One region of the Desulfosporosinus paludis genome, then DNA from elsewhere that is predicted to be linked to it. Evidence: riboswitches for the same ligand, from Rfam matches in the RefSeq annotation. Region 1 holds a riboswitch; the other holds the start of a gene.
The links. A riboswitch is a leader RNA that binds a small molecule or an ion and turns the genes downstream of it on or off. The one in region 1 is predicted to bind cobalamin.

Region 1 (4,784 bases):
AATTTCTACTTGATTTATAATTAAAATAATTATAAAATATGACCAAGCTAAAAACTTATTCAGATCCAAAGGATAGCCTATAAATTAGGAGGAACGAAAATGAAGAAATATCAATGTTCGGTATGTGGATACGTTTACGATCCAACCCTTGGCGATCCGGATTCTGGGATTGCCCCAGGAACTCCATTTGAAGATATCCCAGAAGATTGGGTTTGCCCTACATGCGGTGTTGCTAAAGATCAATTTGAACCCCTTGAAAACTAGGAACAATCAGATTTAAAATTCCAGGATGATTAGTAAGAAGTCTTAATAATGTTTATGGAGGGATTAGAAATGACGAAACTTCGAGAGTTATTTAAATGCAGTGTCTGCGGCAATGTGATCGAGGTTGTTCATCAAGGGGCTTCGGCCTTAGTTTGCTGCAATCAGCCGATGGAAAAGCTTGAAGCTAAAGGGGAAGATACAGGTAAAGAAAAACATGTGCCTGTCATGGAAACTTCGGGTGACGGAATTTTGGTTAAAGTAGGCAGCGTTGAACATCCGATGGAAGAGAAACATTCAATACGATTTATTGAAGTCTTGACCAAAGATCAAGTAGTTCGAGCGGAGCTAGTACCTGGACAAAAGCCTGCTGCAGAGTTTTCAGTCAAGGCGGAGGAAGTTTTAGAAGTTAGAGAGTACTGTAACTTACATGGGCTGTGGAAAATTATCAAGTAACTATGGAGGACTGACAATGAAAGATTTAAAAGGAACTAAGACGGAAAAGAATTTAATGGATGCTTTCGCGGGAGAATCTCAAGCCCGCAACAAATATACCTATTTTTCCTCAGTTGCTAAAAAAGAAGGGTATGAGCAAATTGCGGCTCTTTTCCTAGAAACTGCAGAAAATGAGAAAGAACACGCTAAGATTTGGTTTAAAAAACTCAGCGGAATTTCCAATACCATGGACAATTTGAAAGCAGCCGCAGCAGGAGAATATAGCGAATGGACTGATATGTATCCGAAAATGGCCGCCGATGCCAGAGAAGAAGGATTTGAAGATATCGCCCTATTATTTGAAGGGGTGGCCAGAATAGAGAAAGAACATGAGGAACGTTATAAACGGCTCTTAGAGAATCTGGAACAAGGTAAAGTGTTTAAAAAGGATGGCAAGTTCTATTGGAAATGCAGGAACTGCGGTCATATTCATGAAGGAACTGAGGCACCTGAAGTATGCCCGGTTTGCGCTCATCCTAAAGCTTATTTTGAAGTGCTTGAAAGAAATTACTAATATGAAGGACTTTATGCTGCTAAAATAGCATTACGAAGTATGAAAATGAGCGATTTCAGAGGAGTCTGGATAAAGTCATAACGGTAGAACTTTTGTAAAGGGGTATTGCAAACTACTAGTAAATAGAGAGTAGTTTGGCGATACTCCCTTTATGTTCTCAGAGTATGAAAAACTAGCATAAGTATGGGTTTGTTTTAATAGATATCCTAATTAAGAATCATGTAGAAACTGCTTCCGCTGACTATTATAAAATTCGAAGAATTATAGTTATGGCAATTTTTCAAATTGTTCTGGACAGATTAGATTGTTTATGTTAGCATGAGTGTAAGTTAATAATCGCGAATAAGTGATTCTTTTCTGAGGAATAGAATTGAAAAGGGAAGTCAGTTAAAGCTGACGCGGTGCCCGCCACTGTAATAGGGAGTTAACTTACATAGTGTCACTGGATAATAACCGGGAAGACGTAAGTTAATGATGATCTTGAGCCAGGAGACCTGCTTGTTCCGGAGTCAAACTACCTACGGGATGTTAGGGAGGTGTTTTACTGTGTTCGTGGTAAATTTACCGGAAACTGGTTGAACTTCTAACCCTTCTGTTGGTGAAGGGTTTTTTTATGTTTAATTTGGACGGAAGAGTTCTTTTTTAGTAAATCAACGACATTTTTTGGAGGTTCTTGCTATGCATATTGAAGATGGGATTCTATCGCCTTTAGCATGGAGTTCATGGTATGCCGCGACTACTTTATTTGTAGTTCCTGGCATACGAGAAATTAAGAAGAAAGTCCAGGAAAATTTATCTTACAAACCATTCTTAGCTATGACTGGTGTAGGAGTATTTATTATCTCGTGCATGCATCTGCCTGTGCCAGTCACGGGTTCCTGTTCCCACCCTTGTGGGACACCGTTGGCTGCGATTATCGTTGGGCCTTTAGCTACCGCTGTGATTTCGGCAATTGTACTCTTTTTTCAGGCTATTTTTTTGGGGCATGGCGGCATTACCACAATTGGAGCCAACACCTTTTCCATGGGGATTTGTGGAGGCATTTCCGGGTGGTTAAGCTGGAAATTCTTACGCCGCCTGAAATGCCCTCTCTGGCTTGCGGCTGGAGTGGCCGGCTTTGTAGGAGACATTATTACATATTTGGTCAGCGCTTTTGAACTTGCCCTCAGTCTGCACGGCAATGTTCCATTGGTAAAGCAATGGATGATCTTTTTTATGGGATATGGTCCAACTCAGCTGCCTTTAGCCATTGCTGAAGCTGTCTTTACCGCAGCAGTTCTTCAAGTTATGGTTAATCGCCGGCCTGACTTGCTGCCAGGGATTAAGTTTCGCCAAAAATCAGACCGGGAGGTGAAACCTAATGTCATTGGCAACTAAAAAACAGACATCTAACCAGCAAATTAAATGGTTTGACACTTTTACTAAGGTTATGCTCTCAATAATGTTTGTGATGTTGCTTTTCATTTTTGGTGCCGGTAAGTATATGGCAAGTCATCAGATGGAGGCCGGTGGAACAGACGATTTAGTAAACACTCTAGCCACGGACGTAACCAAAGGACAACATCATCCTTTCGCAGAATTACCGGGTGATGCTCAAGTGGGAGCCTTTTCTGTTGCCAACTTTTTTGCTGGTTTAATCGTCGGTCACCATTGGGAAAAACTTTTCGGTACCCCTAAAAAAGAAGAATAATCCCTAGAGGTGGAATGATCATGGAATTGGCTGTTTTAGATAAAATTGCCGCCGCTGATAGCCCGCTGCATCGTTGGGATGGCCGGGTTAAAACCGTATTATTTTTAAGTGCCATCATTGTCTCAACTCTTCTCACTCATTGGTATCTGGTCGCCGGCCTTTGGCTGGCCGCCCTAGCTTCTTTTCATGCTCTTCAGCAGCCATGGCGGCACTTGGTCATCCGCCTTTCTATCCCCTTTGGGATAGCATGGTTAGTGTTTCTCAGTCTAATCTTCACTAATGGCAGTCATGCATTATTCGTTATTTCTTTCGAATCATTTAGGCTCACCGGCTATCAAGAAGGCTTAGAGTTAGGTTTTCTTATATTACTCCGCATTATGGCGGCAGTGACTTTGGGCAGTGTTCTCTCGTTTAGTACACCCATGATCGAAATTCTGGAAACCTTACGCCTATGTAAAGTTCCTGGTCTAATGGTTGATCTTGCCGCCATGATGTATCGCTATGTTTTCATTTTAACAGAAACAAGCCACAACATGAGGCGGGCACAATTGAGCCGGATGGGTGGCAATAGTTCATGGCTGCGACAAGCGCGAGACATTGGTAAAGTGGCAGGCTATGTTTTAACGAATTCATTAGATCGCAGTATCAGGATTTATAAAGCAATGCTTTCTAGAGGATACAACGAAGATAGTACTGGCGCTGATTTTTTCACAGTACCGATTTCCACAATAGATTGGCAGATCGGTTTGGTTGGTGCTAGCTTTCTGGCAGTCTTTGTGGTTCTGAACGTAATAATTTAGCTAAGAAGGGAATTGACATGGAACTTATCAAGATCGCGGAAGCCGGCTATACCTATAATGATGGACACCAGGCACTGAAGAATATATCTTTGAACATAAGGAAGGGCGAAAGAATTGCCATTCTAGGGCCGAATGGGGCAGGAAAATCAACGTTGTTTCAACTTTTTAATGGTCTTTTGCAACCAACATTCGGTACAGTTACAATCAAAAACTTACCAGTGCAGAAAGAAAATTTAGCAGAGATCCGCCGAATCATTGGGATGGTCTTCCAAGACCCTGATGACCAATTATTCAATTCATCAGTTCGTCAGGAGATCGCCTATGGCCTTATGAACATGCGTATTTCCGGCCAAGCATTAGAAGATGCTATTGCTTGGGCCTTAGAAGTTGTCGGTATGCAAGGATACGAATCTAAAAGTCCTCATAACCTAAGCGGTGGCGAAAAAAAGCGAATTGCTTTAGCCAGCGTACTTGCGATGAGACCGGAAGTTTTGGTTTTAGATGAACCTACTGCAGCCTTAGACCCACGTGGTGTGAGTAATCTAGTTAAGTTGCTTAATGCCATTAATCGAGATTTAGGTATTACTTTAATTTTTGCTACCCATGATGTAGATATTGTTCCTTTGCTTGCTGACCGGGTTTTCCTTTTAAGTAAGGGAGAAATTGTTTTAGCCGGTACTACCGAAGAGGTCTTTAGCCATAAAGAGATTATTCGTCAAATTGACTTGCGCTTGCCAAGAGTAGCGCATTTAGTGGAATTGCTGGCTCGTGATGGCTTGCTGGATAAGGATAGTTTGCCGTTAACGATTGGGCAGGCCAAGAATTTATTGGAACAAGGCAAGCTAAAATTAGTGAAATAATAATAAAAATTTGGCGCCTGATTCATCTTTTCACAGAGTTTTAGGCTATTACCTTAATTGCGGGCTGCGCGCCTCTTAACAATTGGTTGAGAGGCTTTTTTCTGACTTGGTTATTGAGCAAGTCAGAAAATTAGTGGATAACTTTTGGAATTAAGTGAAAAATT
Region 2 (4,784 bases), 330 kb from region 1:
TCCTGTGGATTATCAGGAACTTGTTCCTTTCAGTTTGTTGTTGAAGCAGACGGAGGGGTTTACCCTTGCGACTTTTATGTATTTGATAGGTGGTATATCGGCAATGTTAGAAATTTACTTTTTGAAGAAATTGAAAAAAGCGATATCGTTAAAGAATTTATTGAAGGATCCAAATATACTGATCCCACCTGCAAGCAGTGCAGGTGGGGAAATTTTTGCCGCGGCGGCTGCAGAAGAGATCGTGAGCCTTTCATGGAAAATCTGCCGACCCTCAATTATTATTGTGCGGCTTACAAGGAATTTTTTGAATACGCGAGCCCGCGAATATACGAATTGGCCAGGAGATTTTCCGTCGGATAGAGGCTGTAAGTTCGTTTAGTAAACCAAATATTACGGGATTACTTTCTTATTCGCTAATGTTTGGAGTAATTTTCTTAATGCCTTTTTATCTAGACTGGATACTTAAACTTTCTCCATTCTTGGTTGGGCTTATTATGACGGTCGTCTCTCTGGCAATGTTTATCATGTCACCCTTTTCCGGATCCCTTGCGGATCGAATGGGGGCTAAACTATCGTCAAAGCCCAAATACTCTCTTTTCATGTTGGCTTTGAAGGAATAGCTGCTCTAGGTATTATTGCCTCCATAATTTGTATTTTTGCCTCTCAACATTCTGCAAACACGAGTGTTAGAATAAGTGAATACGTATCACCTCATCACACAATTCTGCAAAAAGTCCTAAGGTTCTTTCATTCGTGTTTTGGCGATGTTGCCATGCGAGCAGGATATAACGTACATAAACGATTGTTGTATGACTAATCAGCATGTCGTAAGAACGGCCTTGAAACTCCTTCTGCAACTTAAGAAGCGATTTTGTGCATTTAATAAAGGTTTCAATATCTAACCGCATGCTGTAATTCCTGATAATTTCTTCTTCGGTTAAAGTACGGTCCGTGCTAAGAATAGCTAACCATTCATTTTCATTCTTACGATGACTAACAAACACCATAACGATAGGAATTCTTGGAACCATTTGAGTGCGAATCGATCGTAAAATTCCTTTACCTTTTCCTTGGACTGGTGACGCAACTTTATATAATTCCTGAAGAGATAGCTTTCCACCGTTATGTAAAAAAGAGCGGGATCAGGTCATTAAGGAACGGGATCGGGCCCTGGAGGAAAAGGCGGATCTCCGGAAAGCCCTGGAAGAGCAAGCGGGCCAAATAACCCGGCTGAGTACAGAGCGCGACAGTTTGAAGACGAATGCGGAGGGGTTAAGGAATTCCAAGGCGAAGGTCGAGGCCAGGGCTTTAGTATTGGAGAAGGAACTGCTCACCGTGTGCCTTCCGTTACAGAAGGCCATTAGGCTACTGTTAGGGCTCTCTGCCATATGCCAGGAACGGCACTTAGGCAGGTCACGTTTGGCAGTTTCATATAGTGTATCCATACGTAGGTACCCGGTTGGTCGTTACCCTGCTTACCACAGGTGCGTCAATAGGCCTGCTTATACCCAACTTTCCTCATATTAGGTATACCTATTAATAGCCGGTGCATGACCGTCAGCGTTTCACAGCCACAGACCCGGATTCAGCCCACAGGCTTTACCATATATGGCCTGACTCGCCAGGCAACTCGACAGCGTTAGCAGTCTAATCCTGACTTTACCGACATGCTATTGTCCCCCAGAGGCTTTCGCATGAGGTTAGTCGGTTGTCTTACATCGCACCGCAGGAGCAATGATTTCTGAAAAAATATATATGAAACGCACAACGTGCGCACAGGAAATAAAGTATAATTGTGGAATTAGTACGATATGTTGAGATATCCAATGTTACCGTCCACACGGTGAACGTTGGGGGAGGGATAATTGGTGAAATTAGGAACATTCTTTAGAATGCTTCTCATTGCATTTGGTTTGGTGATTTCATTTCTCTCATTCCAAGGATGGTATATCGGTTGGCTAAATGAAAGGTTGCCTATGGATAGAAGTCGACTTATTCGAAGCGAACGAATCTTTGGGTTTTGCCTTATCTTTTTTGGAATAATGCAAACCGTCAAAGTATTAATTTATTAACCATTCTGATGGAGTGAGGAAACAGAAAGGTGGAATTGGTTATGGATCAATTAACGTCCTGTAAGACTTGCTCAAGAGAAGTTGCACAGTCCGCGACAGTTTGTCCTCATTGTGGTGCAAAACTTAAGCTAACACTAATTGAAAAGTTGATACTGTTCGTTCTGGTAAAGCCTAGCCGTAGTCGAGTAATGAGTCGATCTCACCCGCTTTCCAAAAGAAGGCCCCTTTCGAAGGTTGGTGGGTGGTAGGGGTGAAAGATTACTGGTGACTTGACGGGTGGTTGATACAAAATTTCATCGAAAATTGTACTTGACATATTCTATCTTCTTAAGTAATATTAGCCATAATTAAACCGAATTTTACAGGTGCCCAATGAGGGAGAATAGGGAACCGGGTGTAAGTCCCGGACGGACCCGCCACTGTAAAGGGGAGCTATTGCCATGACCACTCTGTAAGGAGGAAGGGGGCAAGGAAGCTATGAACCTGAGTCAGGAGACCTGCCTGTAAATACTAAGCATCGACTTCGCGTTTAAGTTGGTTTAGGTGAGGATGATGGAAAAATCCGCGCTCATAATGAGTTGCGGGTTTTTTGTTTTAATATAATATTAAGTTACTAATTTCGAGGGAGGAGAGGAAAATGTTCCCTTGGGAATTTCGTGACAAACCCCGTGACGAGTGTGGTGTTTTTGGTATTTATGCTCCAGGTAATAGTGTTGCCCTAAAAACTTACTATGGTCTCATTGCGCTGCAACATAGGGGAGAGGAAAGTGCCGGGATGGCAATTTCAGACGGGATAGAAATTAAATTACATAAGAAAATGGGGTTGGTTACGGAAGTTTTTAGTAAAGATCTTATAGAAACATTAAAGGGAAATGTAGCTATAGGACATGTAAGATATTCTACCAGTGGCGATAGTTCGGAAGCAAATGCCCAACCTTTGGTATATAAGGGCGAACAGGGCAGTTTCGCTGTAGCTCATAATGGGAACATAACCAATGTATGTCAATTAAAAAAGCGGTTTGCGCAAACCAGAGTAGCTAGACCAATCAACTTAGATAGTGAAGTTTTTTTGAGTTTTATAGCACATTACAGGAATCTCCCTCTTAAGAAACTTCTGGAACTCTATCTGAATGAAATATCAGGTTCATATTCGTTGGTAATGATGACAGAAAACAGTCTAATTGGCTTGCGAGACCCTTACGGAATGCGTCCATTATGCCTAGGAAAACTGAAAGGGTCTGAATTTGGTTATATTTTAGCTTCAGAAACTTGTGCAATTGGGGTTGCGGGTGGACGATGTAATTCAAGGACAAAGGGTAGTGATAGTGGACGATTCTCTTGTCCGGGGAACCACAAGCCGCCATATTGCCCAAATGCTTAGAGAAGCAGGAGCAAAAGAGGTGCATTTTTTGGTGGCTTCTCCCCCTTAAGATTTCCCTGTTACTATGGTATTGATATTCCGTCATCTGATGAGCTTGTTGCTGCGCATCAAACTCTTGAAGAAATCAGACATTATGTCGGGGCAGATAGCCTTTATTACCTCAGCTTAAAAGGAATGCTTCAAGTTTTACAGCAATCTAATGAGTTTTGCACAGCTTGTTTTGACGGGGTTTATCCAGTTCCGGTTTTTAAGCAAGAAACCGGTTGAAAAAGCGGCCTCTAAGTAAATATATGATAACATTCAGGTGCCCGCAAGGGAGAATAGGGAACCGGGTGCAAGTCCCGGACGGTCCCGCCACTGTAACCGGTAGTCCATCTCATAACCACCGCTTGTTGTCCGTTAGGAAAAACAAGCGGGAAGGGAGACGCGGGCGTTACTCCGGAAGCCAGGAGACCTGCCTGAACTGTTGTGAGCTGTTTTCTAATAAAGGCAGCAAGACGGGAACGGTGGAAATGTTCACATCTAATAAGGTGTGGACTTTTTTTATTAACCATTTTTAAAAGGGAGGTATGCAGACATAGACATATGTGTTTAAAATTTTTACTCTATAAAAAGTTACGAGGAGGATTAATGATGAGTTTATTAACGAGCGCGTTGGAAGGAACAATTACTACCGAAATGGAGCAGGTGGCGGCCCGTGAGAAAGTCTCACCAGAATTTATCAGGCAGGGAGTTGCTGCTGGTACAATAGTAATTCCTTGTAATATTCACCATAAGACTATTATTCCTGTTGGGATAGGATATGGGTTGCGGACAAAGGTCAGTGCCAGTATTGGTCTTTACGGTAGTGAAGCTACAATTAGTGAAGAAGTTGAAAAGATCAAAACAGCATTGGCAGCAGGTACGGATGCTCTGATGGATCTAAGCGTCAGCGGTGATATTGATACAATGCGTAAAGAAACATTAAATTCTGTTTCCGTTCCGGTTGGAACACTGCCAGTTTATCAGGCAATCGCTGAAGCTGGGGAAAAGTACGGTTCGAGCGTGAAAATGGAAGCTGAGGAAATGTTTGAAGTCATTGAACGGCATGCGGCAGATGGTGTTGACTTCCTAGCCTTACACTGCGCAACGACCATGGATGTTGTGGAACGAGCAAAGAGAGAAGGCCGTATTGACTCTTTGGTAAGTTACGGAGGTGTTCACTTAATCGGCTGGATGATCGCCAATCAATGTGAAAACCCCCTTTATGAACAATATGATCGGGTATTGGAAATTGCCAGGAAATATCATGTTACTCTCAGCCTGGCTGACGGGATGAGGCCGGGTTGTGT

Region 2: linked by a shared signal. The riboswitch ahead of VZF35_RS05805 (amidophosphoribosyltransferase) and the one ahead of VZF35_RS04310 (energy-coupling factor ABC transporter permease) in region 1 are both predicted to bind cobalamin.

The regions. Positions count from the first base shown of each region.
Region 1 covers NZ_CP144211.1:818,596-823,379, reverse strand. Annotated here, with positions in the region: gene rd (rubredoxin) at 100-264, shown strand; gene VZF35_RS04320 (desulfoferrodoxin) at 334-717, shown strand; gene rbr (rubrerythrin) at 734-1,270, shown strand; cobalamin riboswitch at 1,598-1,787, shown strand; gene VZF35_RS04310 (energy-coupling factor ABC transporter permease) at 1,949-2,647, shown strand; gene VZF35_RS04305 (hypothetical protein) at 2,631-2,960, shown strand; gene cbiQ (cobalt ECF transporter T component CbiQ) at 2,981-3,760, shown strand; gene VZF35_RS04295 (energy-coupling factor ABC transporter ATP-binding protein) at 3,778-4,620, shown strand.
Region 2 covers NZ_CP144211.1:1,145,221-1,150,004, reverse strand. Annotated here, with positions in the region: gene VZF35_RS05825 (anaerobic sulfatase maturase) at 1-360, shown strand, start outside; gene VZF35_RS05820 (hypothetical protein) at 438-620, shown strand; gene VZF35_RS05815 (hypothetical protein) at 687-1,031, opposite strand; gene VZF35_RS05810 (hypothetical protein) at 1,869-2,072, shown strand; cobalamin riboswitch at 2,419-2,592, shown strand; partial or broken gene VZF35_RS05805 (amidophosphoribosyltransferase) at 2,710-3,720, shown strand; cobalamin riboswitch at 3,739-3,930, shown strand; gene thiC (phosphomethylpyrimidine synthase ThiC) at 4,087-4,784, shown strand, end outside.